Regions from separate parts of the Rhizobium sp. N731 genome, predicted to be linked through region 1. Evidence: riboswitches for the same ligand, from Rfam matches in the RefSeq annotation. Region 1 holds a riboswitch; the other holds the start of a gene.
The links. Region 1 has a riboswitch for S-adenosylmethionine ahead of AMK02_RS02730 (O-succinylhomoserine sulfhydrylase). Riboswitches for the same ligand answer to the same signal wherever they lie in the genome.
Positions count from the first base shown of each region.

Region 1 (5,175 bases):
GAGTGCCGCCTTCGCCTGCTCATAGCGCTGCGGTGTCGCGGCCAAGCCGTTTTTCACCAAGGCGGCATAACGCCGCTCGTCGGCTTGCGCCTGGATCAGCACTGCTTGGGCTGCCGCAACGGCGTTTCGTTTCGCCGTCAGTGCGAGACGCAGATCGGTCTCATCGATGCGCATCAGCGGCTGGCCAGCCTTGACCGGCACGCCGACGTCCACATAACGCTGCATGATCTTGCCGGGGACACGAAAACCGAGATTGCTCTGCACCCGGGCGGCAATGGTGCCCGTGAAGGTGCGTTCGGCCGCCTCCGGGTTTTTTGCCTCCACCAGCTTGACAAAGGGGGGTGCCGTGCGGGGATCGGCGGCTTTTGCACTGGCTTTGGAGGGCTCCTCGAAAAGCATGAAAGCGGTGGCGCCGGCAGCAGCCACAAGTGCGAAAGCGCCGAGTAATATTTTGCGATTCATCTCATTAACCCTTATTGACCGGCACGGCGGATCATTTAGATTGCGATCTAACTCTAAAACTGGTATAGATGTCAAATGAAATCTAATTGGAGGTCGCTATGAGAGTCAGTCGTGCCCAGGCCGAGGCCAACCGCGAAACGGTGATCAATGTCGCAAGCCGGCTCTTCCGGGAGCATGGTTTCGACGGCATCGGGCTGAAAGATCTGATGAAAGGTGCCGGCCTCACCCAGGGCGGATTTTACAAACAGTTCCGATCGAAAGACGATCTTGCGGCGCTGGCATCCGGGCGAGCGATGGAGAGTGCAATTCGCCGGTGGTCGAGGGTTGCTGCCGGAAGCAGCGATCCCTTCGGCGCGGTTGTCGGCATGTATCTGTCAACCGGGCACCAGGAAGAGAAAGGCGATGGTTGCCCCCTGGCCGCGCTCGGCTCCGACGCGGCGCGTCAGAGCGAGGAGGTGCGCGCTCCGTTCCAGAATGGCATTGAAGAGCATCTTCGGATCCTCGACGAATTAATCCCGGCATCGGACGGCACAAAACAGTACGAGAAGGCCATGATCGTGCTGTCCCTCATGGTCGGCGCCGTAACCATCTCTCGCATCATGACCGATCAGGCCATGTCGGAGCGACTGCTGGAAGCCGCCGCCGATGCGGTCAAGCGCATCGCGGGCGACACGGGCGAAGAATGAGATTTCGGTTGTGATGAGGAGCTGGAGCGGGTGAAGGGAATCGAACCCTCGTATTCAGCTTGGGAAGCTGCTGCTCTACCATTGAGCTACACCCGCGGTGCGCTGAGATTTCCAACAGAAGGGGGCCGCTGTCAAGTCGGCTGAGGGCAGCCCGTCAGATGCGGAAGTGTTTCGAGAGTTTCAGGCCCTGGGCCTGGTAGTTGGATCCGAGGCCGGAGCCGTAGAGGCTGGCGGGCTTTTCCTGCATGTGTTCATAGACCAGGCGGCCGACGATCTGGCCGTCTTCGAGGATGAAGGGCACTTCATGGCTGCGCACTTCGAGCACGGCGCGGCTGCCGCGCCCGCCGGCCGGCGCATGGCCGAAGCCCGGATCGAAAAAGCCGGCATAGTGGACGCGGAACTCGCCGACCAGCGGATCGAAGGGGGTCATTTCGGCGGCATAATCCGGCGGCACATGCACAGCCTCACGCGAAACGAGGATATAGAACTCGTCGGGATCGAGGATCAACTCGTTGCGGCCGCGGCTATAGAGCGGCTCCCAGAAATCGAAAATATCGTGCTGGTCCTTCTCGTCGACATCGACGACGGCGGTGTGGTGTTTGCCGCGATAGCCGATCAGGCCGTCCTTATCACCGGTGAGATCGATCGACAGCGCGATGCCGCCGCCCGACACGTTCGGCTGCTTGCTGGCAACCAGCGTCTCGCTTTCATGCAGCTTCAGAAGTTCCGGCTCGCCGAGCACGGATTGGCCGACGCGGAAGCGTATCTGCGACAGGCGCGAGCCGCGGCGCACGACGATCGGGAAGGTCCGCGGGCTGATTTCGAGATAGAGCGGGCCGGAATAACCTGCCGGGATCTTGTCGAATTCCTGGGCGTAGTCGGTGATGACGCGGGTGAAGATATCGAGCCTGCCGGTCGAACTCTTCGGATTGGCCGAGGCCGACATGTCGGACGGCAGCGCCAAGCTCTCCATCAGCGGCACGATATAGACACAGCCGGTTTCGAGCACCGCGCCTTGGGACAGATCGATCACGTGCAGGCTCAGCCGATCGAGCTTGTCCGAGACCAGATGCGACGGCCCCGGCATGAAGGAAGCGCGCACACGAAAAGCCTTGCTTCCTAAGCGCAGGTCGAGACTTGCCGGCTGGATCTGATCGCGGTCGAGCTCCCGCTCGGAGTTCAGACGCCCCGTTTCGAACAGCGCCGCAATCGCGCGGTCCGCCAGAATTCCAGTTTCGCGAGCCATCATGCCCCATCCATCATTTTGCCGCCGACAAAACCAAATACGGGGAATTGACGCAAGCAGCTAACAGCAGTATTGCAGAATTATCCCGTGGTGATTTGGCCGGTCGGCTTGCAGCCACGTTAAACAAGTGGCTAAAAAGACCGGGTTGAAACCGGTCTGCTTTTGCGGCCGGTTTTTTTGTTATGTGAAGGTGATGGCATGAGCAAGACCTGGCGCCCGGCAACCCAACTCGTCCATGGCGGCACGCTGCGTTCGCAATATGGCGAAACGTCGGAGGCAATCTATCTCACCCAGGGTTTCGTCTATGACACGTCGGAAGCGGCCGAAGCCCGCTTCAAGGGCGAAACGGACGGCTTCATCTACGCCCGCTACGGCAGCCCCACCAATGACATGTTCGAAAAGCGCATGTGTGCATTGGAAGGCGCCGAAGATGCCCGTGCCACCGCCTCCGGCATGGCGGCCGTCGCCGCCGCCGTTCTCTGCCAGGTGAAGGCAGGCGACCATATCGTCGCCGCCCGCGCCCTGTTCGGCTCCTGCCGCTGGGTCGTGGAAACGCTGGCGCCGAAATACGGCGTCGAGTGCACGCTGGTCGACGGCCGGGATCTCGCCAACTGGGAAAAGGCGATCCGCCCGAATACCAAGGTGTTCTTCCTGGAAAGCCCGACCAACCCGACGCTCGAAGTGGTCGATATATCAGGCGTCGCCAAGCTCGCCAACCAGGTCGGCGCCAAGCTGATCGTCGACAATGTTTTTGCGACGCCGCTCTTCCAGAAGCCCTTGGAGCTCGGCGCTCATATCGTCGTCTATTCCGCCACCAAGCATATTGACGGCCAGGGCCGCTGCCTCGGCGGCGTGGTGCTCGCCGACAAGGCATGGATCGACGAGAACCTGCACGACTATTTCCGTCATACCGGCCCGGCCATGTCGCCGTTCAATGCCTGGACGCTTCTGAAGGGCATCGAGACACTGCCGCTGCGCGTGCGCCAGCAGACCGAGAATGCGGCGAAGATCGCCGATTTCCTGGCGGAGCAAGGCAAGGTCGCCAAGGTGATCTATCCCGGCCGCAAGGATCACCCGCAGGCCGAAATCATCGCCAAGCAGATGACCGGCGGCTCGACGCTCGTCTGCTTCGAGCTGAAGGGCGGCAAGGAGGCGGCCTTCGCGCTGCAGAACGCGCTTGAGATCATCAAGATTTCCAACAACCTCGGCGACAGCAAGAGCCTGATCACCCATCCGGCAACGACCACGCACAAGAACCTGACGGAAGAGGCGCGGGCCGAACTCGGCATTTCTCCGGGCACGGTGCGGCTTTCGGCCGGCATAGAGGACACGGACGACCTGATCGAGGATTTCGCGCGGGCGCTTACCAAGATCTCGGCCTGATCGACTGGAATAGCGGCCGGACTTCGTCCGGAGCCGGCCGCCGATCCGCGGGAACAAGTCCACCCGCGCCGGCGTTGCGAAGTAAAATTAACGCTGACAGTTAGGCTTAACGACCGAAAACCCTTCGATCATCACCATTTGACCGCTGATCAACGTTCCGTTTCTTGACGGACAGGGCCTCTTTATAAGATACGGGTAACATATCTTGACTATGGTGCAAGGCATGTATCGCGCCCTCACAAGAGATATCGAAGTCGTGGTCGAACCGTTCTATCTGGAGGAGCAATCCGATCCGGAGGACGATCGCTATGTCTGGGGTTACCGGATTGTCATCAGCAACAATTCCGGCGTCGCCGTTCGCCTCGTCAACCGCTACTGGAACATCACCGATCAGAACGGACAGGTGGACGAGGTGACCGGCCCCGGCGTCGTCGGCGAACAGCCGCGGCTCAGCCCCGGCGACACCTACGAATATTCCTCCGGCTGCCCGCTCGACACGCCCTCAGGCCTGATGTTCGGCCACTATCAGATGGAAACGGATGAAGGCGAGCTGTTCGACGTCGACATCCCCGCCTTCTCGCTGGATTCGCCGGGGCTGTTGCGCGTGCTGAATTGAGGGGCAAGTTCCCACTCAGGAGATTGCCGAGATCTGAAAAAGTCCCCTCGCCACAAGGGGGAGGGGCTAACGCAATGCGCCAACTGCAGCAGACATCTGCTTCTCTGCGGAGACGGTGAAATGGAAAACAGTGGGGGCGGCATCCAAGCCCCTCCCCCTTGTGGGGAGGGGTTGGGAGGGGTTTTTGGCGCCGCCGAGAATTATTCCGCCGGCTGAAGCTCGGTCGCTTCGAAGCGGTAGGTGGTCGAGCAGAATTCGCAGGTGACGGATATCTCGCCGTTTTCCTGGCTGGCCTCGATCTCCTCGGCGGTGAAACCCTTCAGCACGTTGCCGATCTTTTCCCGCGAACAGCTGCAGCGGTCGAAGACGGCGCGGGGCTCGAAGACGCGCACGCCGCGCTCGTGGAACAGGCGGAACAACAGCCGTTCGGTGCCGACCTGCGGATCGGTCAGCTCGTCGGCGTCGATGGTCTCGACCAGCGAGCGGGCTTCGGTCCAGGCATCGTCCTCACCATGCGGGCGGTCGCCGGTGTCGCCGTCGCCGCCGTGGAGATCGGGCTGGCGCATGCGCTCCGGCGCCTCCGGCAGGAACTGGGCGACGAGGCCGCCTGCCCGCCAGCGGTGGCGCGGCTTGCCGGCGTCGTCACGGTCGAAGAGTTCGGCCGCAGCCAGGCGCACACGCGTCGGAATCTGCTCCGACTGGCGGAAATAGACGCCGGCGATCTCCTCGAGCGAGGTGCCGTCGAGCGCAACAATGCCTTGATAGGGCTGAGCGAACTTGCC
Region 1 is NZ_CP013601.1:549,906-555,080, reverse strand. It holds gene AMK02_RS02750 (efflux RND transporter periplasmic adaptor subunit) at 1-462, opposite strand, end outside; gene AMK02_RS02745 (TetR/AcrR family transcriptional regulator) at 561-1,148, shown strand; tRNA gene AMK02_RS02740 (tRNA-Gly) at 1,171-1,244, opposite strand; gene AMK02_RS02735 (2'-deoxycytidine 5'-triphosphate deaminase) at 1,303-2,397, opposite strand; SAM riboswitch at 2,472-2,550, shown strand; gene AMK02_RS02730 (O-succinylhomoserine sulfhydrylase) at 2,593-3,777, shown strand; gene apaG (Co2+/Mg2+ efflux protein ApaG) at 4,001-4,393, shown strand; gene AMK02_RS02720 (Hsp33 family molecular chaperone) at 4,594-5,175, opposite strand, start outside.

Region 2 (5,175 bases), 680 kb from region 1:
GCAGAGCCTGCAGATGCAGCACCCGCGGCTGCAGCGCCTCCAGATAGGTTTCAGAGCGGCCGATATAGATCATGCCGGTTTCCGGCATCGAAGTCAGCACGCTGCACATAGTTTCCTGCCATTCCGGCTCCATGCCCTCGAGCACTTCGTCGAAGATGATCCATCGCGGGCGCACCAGCAGCAGGCGGGCGAAGCCGATCGCCTTCTGTTCATCACCGTCGAGCAGCTTGTCCCAGCGGGCGCGGGTATCGAGCCTTGCGATCAGAGAGTGCAGGCCGGCCTTTTCAAGGGCCGCCTCGACGGCAGCCTGCTCGTAGGCATCGGGGCTTTCGGGGAAGGCAAGCGCCTCGCGCAGCGTGCCGCCCGGAATATAGGCGATCTGCGGAACGAACAGCATGTCGTCGATCGGCGGCAGACCCATCGTGCCGCTGCCGCACGGCCAGAGCCCGGCCAAGGCCTGAAACAGCAGCTTGCGGTTGACGCTATGATCACCGTTGATCATGATTTTTTCGCCGGCCTTGATCACGATATCGGTTTCACGCAGGCGAAAACCGCCGCATTCCTCGATGTCTTCGCCAATCTTGGCATTGATCACCACATCCTTCAGCGTCAGCCTGTCGGCGGCGGTGTTTTCATAGGCGATGCTGCCTTTCACGCCAAAGTCCTCGTCCATGTCGAGCAGCGCCTGGCGGAAGTCGGTGACGCGCATCAGCGTGGCACGCCATTCGGCGATCGGGCCGAAATTGGCGACATACCAGCGCAAGGCGGTATTGACCTGGTTGAAGGCGCCGACCGACATCATCAGCTGGCCGAGGGTGAGGCCGCCGGAAAAATAGGCGGGTGCGGCAACGATGATCGGAATGACGATCACCAGCCAGCCGTAGCCGGCCGAAACCCAGGTGAGATTGGTATTGGCCATGGCGAGCCGCTTGACGACCCTCAGTACCGAGCTGATGTCGGTATTGATGCGCCGGCGCTCGTTCTCCTCACCGCGGGCGACGGTGATGGCCGGCATGTTCTCATTGGCATGCATCAGCGTGAAACGCAGCTCGGCCTCCTTCGAGAACCGGTCGGCATTGAGCTTGACCAGCTTGCGGCCGACGACCTGGCTCAGCACTGAGGCGGAAGCGGCATAGAAAATCGCCGCCCAGACCATATAGCCCGGTATGGAGAAGCTGTGGCCGCTGATGCGAAAGATGAAGCCGCTCGACAGCTCCCAGAGCACGCCGATGAAGCTCACCAGAAGGATGGTCGACTGCAAGAGGCCGAGCACGAGTCCCGTCGTGCTTTCGGCGAGGTTACGGGAATCTTCGTGCAGGCGCTGGTCCGGATTGACGCCGATCAGGCCGCTCGAGGCGAGCCGCAGCGCCCGCTTGCGCTTCAGCCACTGGTCGACGAGATCACGCGACAGGCCCTCGCGCATATAGAGCGCCGTCATCTGGTTCAGCCAGGCCTGCAGCACGTTGAGCAGCAGCAGCGTGCCGGCAATCATTGCGAAGATTTCGAGCTGGTGGAAGAACTCGCCGAGATCGCGGCGCTCGAGCGAATCGTAGAAGGGGGCGTTCCACTCGTTGAGGATGACCTGGCCATAGGCCGTCGCCAGGATGACGAGGATCAGCACGGTCGCCAGAAACAGCACCTTGCCACGCACTTGCGAATTCCAGAATGCTGAGAACATCACCCCGAGGCGATATGTCAGGCTGAAATCATACCCTACTCTATCCTGCTTCCGGATGCCCGGCCTCCCTTCGATCTTATCTGCCATCACGCTTTTCCAACACCGCCCATACTGTCATTATTAACATGGTGGCGTTACCGGTCTATCAACAGATTCTATCAGTCATTAAAGTGTGATGATTCTTGACGTGCCGCTCCCGCATGCATTCGGAGTTGATTCGCGGCTCAACTGGGACTAATTAAGGCACTCCGTGGTGATTTGGCCGGCCGGCTTGCAGCCACGTTAAAAAAGTCGCTAAAGGGCCGCGTGCGGACCGGTAGCGATTTTTTCGCCGCCGGTTTTTTATTTTTGATCGAGTTGACCGCAGATGCCCATCAAGATCCCCGATACGCTGCCCGCTTTCGAAACCCTGGTTCAGGAAGGTGTGCGGGTGATGACCGAGACGATGGCGATCCGTCAGGATATAAGACCGTTGCAGATCGGCCTGCTCAACCTGATGCCCAACAAGATCAAGACCGAACTGCAGATGGCCCGTCTCGTCGGCGCTTCGCCGCTGCAGGTGGAGTTGTCGCTCATCCGCATTGGCGGCCACAAGGCCAAGAACACATCCGAAGATCACCTGCTCGCCTTCTACCAGACCTGGGAAGAGGTGAAGCAGCGCAAGTTCGACGGCTTCATCATCACCGGAGCGCCGATCGAGCTTCTGCCCTATGAGGACGTGACCTATTGGGCAGAGATGCAGGAGATTTTCAATTGGACCGAGACCAACGTCCATTCGACGATGAACGTCTGCTGGGGCGCCATGGCGGCGATCTATCACTTCCACGGCGTTCCGAAATATGAGCTGAAGGAAAAGGCCTTTGGCGTCTACCGCCACCGGAACCTGAAGCCAGCTTCCATCTATCTGAACGGCTTTTCCGACAATTTCGAGGTGCCGGTGTCGCGGTGGACCGAGGTGCGCCGCGAAGACATAGAGAAATCCGCAAGCTTGGAAATCCTGATGGAATCCAGCGAGATGGGCGTGTGCCTCGTGCACGAGAAGAGGGGCCGGCGGCTCTACATGTTCAACCATGTCGAATATGATTCCACCTCGCTTTCCGACGAGTATTTCCGCGACGTCGATGCCGGCGTGCCGATCAAGATGCCGCACAATTACTTCCCGCATAATGATCCGACGCTTGCCCCGCAGAACCGCTGGCGCAGCCACGCGCATCTCTTGTTCGGCAACTGGATCAACGAGATTTACCAGACAACGCCCTATGACGTCGAAGAGATCGGCATGGATCTCTGAACGGCATTTCTTTCTGACCTGCCCGGTTGCGATTTGGAACAAATGCGGGCAGGTTCCGGTCCGGAACCCTATAGCGCCGCGCGTCTTTATCGGACGCGCAAAGGAACGGACGGTCGATCATGTCGGAGAAGTTGGAGCGGGAAGTTTTCGGGCAGACGAAGGCGGGCGAAACCGTCTATCGCGTCGTCATCAAGGGCGGCGGGCTGACGGCCAGGATCATCACCTGGGGCGCCGTCATCCAGGATCTGCGCCTAGCAGGCCATGAGGCGCCGCTTCAACTCGGCTTCGAGGATTTCGACAGCTATCCCCTCTATTCGGCCTATTTCGGCGCGACGCCCGGCCGCTGCGCCAACCGCGTCGGCGGCGGCAGGTTCACGCTCGATGGCAAGGACTATCAGCTCGAGCCGAACGAAAACGGCGTCACACATCTACATGGCGGCAGCGACAATATCGCCAAGCGCAATTGGACGATCGTCGAGCATGAGGCCGACCGCCTGGTGATGAAGATCGTCGATCCCGACGGCCGCGCCGGCTATCCCGGCAATTGCACCATCCAGGCGACGTTCCGGGTGCACGGCAACGGCGAACTGTCGATCACCTACGAATCAACGAGCGATCAGCCGACGCTCGCCAATGTCTGCCAGCACGCCTACTTCAATCTCGACGGCCGCGACGATGCGCTGGGCCACGACATCATGATCGCCGCCGATCACTATCTTCCGACCGACGAGAAGCAAGTGCCGACCGGCGAAATCCGGCCCGTTGCCGGCACCGAATTCGATTTCCGTGAGATGGCCCCGATGAAGCGTTTCGTCGGCAGCGAACAGGTGCTCTACGACCATAATTTCTGCCTGTCCCGCGAACGCACCGCCAAGCGGACTGTGGCACTCGCCCGCAGCCTCTATTCCGGCGTGTCGCTGGAAGTGCGCAGCACCGAGCCCGGCGTGCAGTTCTATGCCGGCTTCAAGCTCAATACAGGGGCTCCCGGCCTCGGCGGGCGCAAATACGGCCCGTTCGCCGGCTTCTGCCTGGAGACGCAGGTCTGGCCGGATGCGATCAACCACGAGGGCTTCCCGAATGCGGTCCTGCGTCCGGGCGAGGTGCTGCGCCAGGAAACGGATTATATCTTCAGCAAGAGCTGAACGTTCTCGCGATCTTTCAGATTCGCTCCTCGTGCTTTAGGTTTTGCTTTTATGCATGTCGTTATCGCAAAACCGCCCCACACTTTTGCGCGCATGCTCTGAGACGCACGGCTGTCAAATTTGACCGCTATGAACCCTCTTCGGATTGCCGGAGAGGGTTTTTTCTTCTGCGTCTTGCGATTCAGGCTTGCCGATTGGTTCTATATAGGTTCTATTGCGTGTCCATGGATAGAACCAGTCTAGTAGCTGAACTCAATAGACGCGGCCTGCGCGGCGAAGCGCTGGCCGGGCCGCTCTACAAGCGGCTGGCGCAAGCGCTGACCAGCCTCATTCAGGAGGGCTTGCTGAAAGCCGGCACGGCGCTGCCCGGCGAGCGCGACCTTGCCGAGGCTCTCAAGCTCGGCCGCGTCACCGTGCGCACCGCTTATCGCGACCTGCTGGCGGCGGGCGCACTGGAATCGCGCCATGGAAGCGGTACTTTCGTATCCGGCAAGGTGGAGCGCATGGAACAGTCGCTCTGGCGGCTTTCCTCCTTCTCCGCCGACATGCGCTCGCGCGGGCGTCTGCCGGCCGCACGCATCTTGTCGCGGGAGGTCAACACGCCGTCGCCGGAGGAATCCTTCCTGCTCGGCCTCGGCGGCGACGAACCGGTGCTGAGGCTCGACCGGCTGCGCCTCGCCGATGGCCTGCCGCTGGCGATCGAGCGCGCCGTCGTGCCGGTCAAGTTTCTGGGAGAGAACGCCGGCGGCGAAGGATCGCTCTACGATGCGCTGGCGGCGAGCGGCCATCGGCCGGTGCGTGCGCTGCAGCGGCTGACCGCCGTCACGCTCGATGCCTCCTATGCCGCGATGCTGAACGTCGAAACAGGCGCGCCGGCGCTTCTGATCGAACGTGTCTCGCGCCTGGAAGACCAGCGCGTCGTCGAATACACGCGCTCGCATTATCGCGGCGATGCCTATGATTTCGTTGCCGAATTGAGAATTGGAGATGACCATGAGTGAGAACCAGTCGCTGATGCTGCAGGAAGCCGGCCAATCACCCGAGGTGGTGGCCACGCTTCTCGA
Region 2 is NZ_CP013601.1:4,222,059-4,227,233, forward strand. It holds gene AMK02_RS20425 (ABC transporter ATP-binding protein/permease) at 1-1,765, opposite strand, end outside; SAM riboswitch at 1,919-1,996, shown strand; gene metA (homoserine O-acetyltransferase MetA) at 2,046-2,969, shown strand; gene AMK02_RS20435 (aldose epimerase family protein) at 3,089-4,111, shown strand; gene AMK02_RS20440 (GntR family transcriptional regulator) at 4,336-5,112, shown strand; gene AMK02_RS20445 (SIS domain-containing protein) at 5,105-5,175, shown strand, end outside.
Region 2: linked by a shared signal. The riboswitch ahead of metA (homoserine O-acetyltransferase MetA) and the one ahead of AMK02_RS02730 (O-succinylhomoserine sulfhydrylase) in region 1 are both predicted to bind S-adenosylmethionine.